Regions from separate parts of the Clostridium sp. JNZ X4-2 genome, predicted to be linked through region 1. Evidence: a T-box and tRNA genes for the amino acid it is inferred to sense, from the RefSeq annotation. Region 1 holds a T-box; the other holds one or more tRNA genes.

Region 1 (3,165 bases):
AAAGAGTGCAGTATAGTTTACTGGGCTCTTTTATTGAATTCTAAGATAAATAATGAGGATGAGTTCAATGAATATAATTAAGAGCAGAGATAATCTGCAGGTAAAACAGGCTAGAAAGCTGATGGAGAAAAAATACAGAATTGAAAATAAAAAGTTTTTAATAGAAGGCTTTAGATTTGTAAGGGAAGCTTTGAATTCCAGCTTTAGGGTGTCTGCTATTTTCCTAAGTGACAGTTTTTATGATAAGTGGGAAAAGACTTTCATGGAAGAAAAGATTGGATATAGATCTTCCGTATATATTGTTACTGATGAGGTGCTAAAGAGTATCAGCAGTACTGAAAGTCCTCAGGGGGTGGCTGCCGTGGTAGAGAATACGCAGCTAAGCCCTAAAAATACAGGGGGATTTTATGTGCTGGCAGATAGAATACAGGATCCAGGAAATATGGGTACTATAATACGAAGCTCTCATGCAGCTGGAGCTTTAGGAGTTATAATAACAAAAGGAACAGTAGACATATATAATGAAAAAACGCTGAGATCCACTATGGGTTCTGTTTTTTATATCCCCATAATTCAAGATACGGATCTCGAAAAAACTAAAACCCTGAAGCAAGAGGGGTTTAAGCTCATAGCCAGTTCTCTGGATGCAGATACTAATTTTTATAATACAAATTTAAAACAGAAAATTATATTTGCTGTGGGAAATGAAGCAAATGGACTGAGTGAGGATATAGAACAAATTGCGGATATAAAAGCAAGAATACCGATGCCTGGGAAAGCTGAATCCTTAAATGCAGCTGTAGCAGTATCTATAATGATGTTTGAAGCAGTGAGACAAAATTCAAAATTTTGATATTGACAATAGATAAAAGTATATGTAATATTTAAAGATATAGATAATAAAAAATTTTATAATGTTATACTGTGAAAGAGAAAGTAGATATATGAGTTTTTGTAGAGAAAAAAAGTCAGGGCTGAAAGCTTTTTTAAGAATATTGTATATTGAAGTTCACTCTGGAGTACTATCTGTGAAATATGAGTAGCAGTTAGCGGTAATGCCGATAAATTTTCAAAGAGAATATTATTTTATAATATTAATTTGGGTGGTAACGCGGAATAGAAGTTCGTCCCTTAACTGGGAGGGCTTTTTTTTATATAATATTTTAATTCAAGAAATTGAATTTTACTGAGAAGGGAGAGAATTTAGTATGAGTATGATTAAGGAGAAATTAGAGAAAATTAAAGAAAATGCACTTAAGGAATTGCAGGATAGAGAGAGCAGCCTGAGTATAGAGGATATAAGGATTAAGTATTTGGGAAAGAAAGGTGAATTAACTAAAATACTTAGGGCAATGAAAACACTTTCTCAAGAAGAGAGGCCCATGGTTGGAAGGCTTGCCAATGAAATCAGATCCGTTTTAGAAAATGCCATAGAAGAGACATCCAGGAAAATAAAAGACTTTAAAACAGAAGAAAAACTTAGGAGCGAGACAATTGATATAACTATGCCTGGCATAAAACAAAATATTGGAAGACGCCATCCTTTGGAACAGATTTTGGAGAACATGAAGGAAATATTTATTTCAATGGGATTTACTATAGAAGAAGGACCCGAAATTGAAGAGGACTATTATAATTTTGAAGCACTGAATATACCTAAAAATCATCCAGCAAGAGGAGAACAGGATACATTTTACATAGACGATAATATAGTGCTTAGGACCCAGACATCGCCCATACAGATAAGAACTATGAAGAAGCAAAAACCTCCAATAAAAATGATATCCCCAGGGAAGGTTTATCGAGCAGATTCGGTAGATGCTACTCATTCACCTATATTTTATCAGATGGAAGGCCTTGTAGTGGATAAAGGTATAACTTTTGCAAATTTAAAAGGTACTCTTGAATTGTTTGCCAAAAAAATGTTTGGAGAAGGCATGAAAACAAAATTCAGGCCCCATCATTTTCCTTTTACTGAACCATCAGCAGAAATGGATGCTACCTGTTTTGTATGTAATGGAAAGGGATGCAGAGTATGCAAGGGCGAAGGATGGATAGAACTTTTGGGATGTGGTATGGTTCATCCACAGGTGCTTAGGAATTGCGGCATAGATCCTGAAGTCTACAGCGGATTTGCCTTTGGAATGGGTGTAGACAGAATGGTAATGCTAAAATATGGCATAGATGATATAAGAAATATGTATGAAAGTGATATGAGATTTCTGGACCAATTTTAGTTTAGGTAAAATGGCCGGGATTTAATTAGTGACTTTAGTTAGAATGAGAAAGGGGATTTTTTTATGAAAGTACCAGTAAATTGGCTGAAAGATTATGTTAAAATAGATATTACAGGGAAGGCCCTGGGAGATAAACTGACTTTAAGCGGTTCAAAGGTTGAAGAAGTTATTACAACTGGAGATGAAATTCAAAATGTAGTTACAGGTAAGATAGTAAAAATAGAAGCACATCCCAATGCAGATAAATTGGTTGTGTGTCAGGTGGATACAGGAAAAGACGAATTGCTTCAAATTATAACTGCTGCAACTAATATGAAAGAAAATGATATAATTCCAGTTGCACTCCATGATTCGATAATCCATGGAGGAGTAAAGATAAAAAAGGGAAAATTAAGAGGAATTATGTCAAATGGAATGTTTTGTTCTGAAGAAGAATTGGGAATAGCCGGGGATAAGCCTGTATATGGGCTTATGATTTTACCGGCAGACACTCCACTTGGAAAAGACATAAAAGAAGTACTGAATATGACCAGCAGCATATTGGATTTTGAAATAACTTCTAATAGGCCTGATTGTTTAAGTATCATAGGAATGGCAAGAGAGACCGCAGCAACTTTAAATGAAAAGTATAATATGCCTGAGTCAGGGTATGCGGCCTCTTCACATAAGAATATAAATGATGAGTTGAAGGTGGAAGTAAAGGATGAGCTTTGCAGAAGATATATGGCAAGAGGAGTAGAAGATGTAAAAATAGAACAGTCTCCTGGATGGATGCAGGAAAGGCTTCTGGAGGCAGGGGTAAGACCTATAAATAATTTAGTGGACATAACTAATTTTGTAATGCTTGAAACAGGGCAGCCCATGCATGCTTATGATACAAGACATATAGAATCCGGTAACATAGTAGTTGAAAGGTCAAAAAACGGAG
Region 2 (3,165 bases), 710 kb from region 1:
GATATCACACTGCCAAGAAAAGTCTCTATGGAATTTATGTGTGCCCGTACCGCAAACCGACACAGGTAGGTGAGGAGAGAATCCTAAGACCATCGGAAGAATTGTTGTTAAGGAACTCGGCAAATTGACTCCGTAACTTAGGGAGAAGGAGTGCCTCGAAAGAGGCCGCAGAGAAAAGGCTCAAGCAACTGTTTATCAAAAACACAGGTTTCTGCTAAAGCGAAAGCTGAAGTATAGGAGCTGACGCCTGCCCGGTGCTGGAAGGTTAAGGGGAATACTAAGCAGCAATGCGAAGGTAAGAACTTAAGCCCCAGTAAACGGCGGCCGTAACTATAACGGTCCTAAGGTAGCGAAATTCCTTGTCGGGTAAGTTCCGACCCGCACGAATGGCGTAATGATTTGAGCACTGTCTCGACAACAAATCCGGCGAAATTGAAATGCAAGTGAAGATGCTTGCTACCCGCGATTGGACGGAAAGACCCCGTAGAGCTTTACTGTAGCTTATCACTGAATTTCGGTATTGTCTGTACAGGATAGGTGGGAGACATGGAAGGAGTGGCGTCAGCCATTTTGGAGTCGATGTTGGGATACCACCCTGACAGTACTGGAATTCTAACCGGGTGCCATGAAACTGGCAACGGGACAATGTTAGGTGGGCAGTTTGACTGGGGCGGTCGCCTCCAAAAGAGTAACGGAGGCGTACAAAGGTTTCCTCAGAAGGGTTGGAAATTCTTCGGAGAGTGCAAAGGCATAAGGGAGCCTGACTGCGACACATACAGGTGGAGCAGGGACGAAAGTCGGTCTTAGTGATCCGGTGGTACCTCGTGGGAGGGCCATCGCTCAACGGATAAAAGCTACCTCGGGGATAACAGGCTGATCTCCCCCAAGAGTTCACATCGACGGGGAGGTTTGGCACCTCGATGTCGGCTCGTCGCATCCTGGGGCTGAAGTAGGTCCCAAGGGTTGGGCTGTTCGCCCATTAAAGCGGCACGCGAGCTGGGTTCAGAACGTCGTGAGACAGTTCGGTCCCTATCCGTCGCGGGCGCAGGAAATTTGAGAGGAGCTGTCCTTAGTACGAGAGGACCGGGATGGACTGACCTCTGGTGAACCAGTTGTTCCGCCAGGAGCACAGCTGGGTAGCTAAGTCGGGAAGGGATAAACACTGAAAGCATCTAAGTGTGAAGCCCCCCTCAAGACAAGATTTCCCACAGCGAAAGCTGGTAAGACCCCTTGAAGAACACAAGGTGATAGGTCAGAGGTGTAAGCGTGGCAACATGTTAAGCTGACTGATACTAATAGGTCGAGGGCTTGACCAAAAACAATATGGATAAATATTTACTGTGCAATTTTCAGAGGACAATATATCAAAGTTCATAGAACAGAGATAGAAGTTTGAAGAATAAAGCTATATAATGAAACTCACTCAGCTAAAGCTGAGGAGTACTGATTCGTTACCAAAATCGAAGATTTTGACAAATCAGCATCTGGTGGTAATAACGTGAAGGTAACACCCCTTACCATTTCGAACAGGAAGGTTAAGCTTCACAGTGCCCATGGTACTGCAGGGGAGGCCCTGTGGGAGAGCAGGTCGCCGCCAGATATATATGTTATATGGCCAGATAGCTCAGTCGGTAGAGCAGAGGACTGAAAATCCTCGTGTCCCTGGTTCGATTCCTGGTCTGGCCACCAAAAGTTTCAGAGTTTATCTGGAACTTTTAATTTTTATATGGAAAAAACATAAAAATTATGTCATAATTAGTAATAAAGTATAATAATATTAAGGAGAAAATATATGCAAAAAGATGTGCTGGCAATTGTCAATGGTGTAGAAATAATTGAAGATGATTTACAAAATACCATAAAAAGATTTCCTTCGGAAAGACAGCAGTATTTAAATACTGAAAATGGAAGAAAACAATTACTGAATGAAATTATATCTTTTGAACTCATCTATAATTATGCTAAAGATGAACAAATGGAAAAGAATAAAAATTATCTGGCTAAATTGGAAGCAGCTAAAAAGGAAATATTAACTCAAGAGGCAGTGGCTAAGATTATGGAAGATGTTAAAGTCACAGATGATGAAGTTAAAGATTATTATAAGGCTAATAGAAGTATGTATAAAAATCCTGAAAGTATAACTGCAAAACATATATTGGTAGATTCTATTGAAAAGGCTAATGAGGTATTAGAAGAAATAAAGAATGGATTATCTTTTGAGGATGCTGCTAAAAAATATTCATCATGTCCGTCAAAAGCTCAGGGAGGTAGCCTTGGAAAATTCACAAGGGGACAAATGGTGCCTGAATTTGAAAATACAGCTTTTCAGCTGGAAATAGGAATAATAAGTGAGCCTGTAAAAACTCAATTTGGATATCATCTCATAAAGGTTGAAGAAAAGGAAGAAGTCTCAATAAAAACTTTTGACGAAGTTAAAGATGCGATTAAAAGAGGATTGCTACAAGAGAGACAGGCATTTAAATATGATCAATTCACTAAGAATTTGAAAAATAAATATAAAGTAGAGATTAAATAATATTCTATTTTCAACTTTAAATGAACCTATTTAGGATTAACAGGCATATTTAGCAGCAGGCAAATATGCCTATTAATCTTAGATAGGGAAGAAAAGTATTTCCTATAAGTAAATTCAACCGCATCTAGGAATCACTTGATAGTACGCTTTTCAGAACTGTTCCTATTTTATCATGTATTACTATATCTGCTTTATTGTCATAAGGAGTAGATGATTTATTTATAAGAACAAGATATTTGCCCTTAAAATAATTAATTAATCCTGCAGCAGGGTATACTACCAAAGATGTTCCGCCTACGATTAGAATATCTGCCTGTCTTATGTATTCAGTAGATTTATTTAATATACTCATATCTAGACTTTCTTCATATAACACTACATCAGGTTTTATTATTCCATTGCATTTGTCACATTTAGGTATCATATCAGAACTATTTATTACATAATCCAAATTAAAAAATTTATTGCATTTGGTGCAGTGATTTCGATGTATTGAACCATGTAATTCTAAAACATTCTTTGAACCTGCCATTTGATGAAGGCCATCTATATTTTGAGTTACTACGGCTTTCAATTTTCCCATCTTTTCTAATTCTGCCAGAGCATAATGAGCATCATTGGGTTTTGCA

What was found. The T-box of region 1 lies ahead of pheS (phenylalanine--tRNA ligase subunit alpha). A T-box ahead of a tRNA ligase gene usually reads a tRNA of that ligase, here a tRNA-Phe.
Region 2: it has a tRNA-Phe gene. The T-box ahead of pheS (phenylalanine--tRNA ligase subunit alpha) is inferred to sense a tRNA for this amino acid. The anticodon was not compared.

The regions. Positions count from the first base shown of each region.
Region 1 covers NZ_CM142685.1:2,675,775-2,678,939, reverse strand. The annotation lists gene ACYUJ6_RS12865 (TrmH family RNA methyltransferase) at 68-853, shown strand; T-box leader at 916-1,135, shown strand; gene pheS (phenylalanine--tRNA ligase subunit alpha) at 1,218-2,237, shown strand; gene pheT (phenylalanine--tRNA ligase subunit beta) at 2,301-3,165, shown strand, end outside.
Region 2 covers NZ_CM142685.1:3,385,478-3,388,642, reverse strand. The annotation lists rRNA gene ACYUJ6_RS16325 (23S ribosomal RNA) at 1-1,316, shown strand, start outside; rRNA gene rrf (5S ribosomal RNA) at 1,484-1,600, shown strand; tRNA gene ACYUJ6_RS16315 (tRNA-Phe) at 1,614-1,689, shown strand; gene ACYUJ6_RS16310 (peptidylprolyl isomerase) at 1,793-2,536, shown strand; gene ACYUJ6_RS16305 (NAD-dependent protein deacylase) at 2,661-3,165, opposite strand, start outside.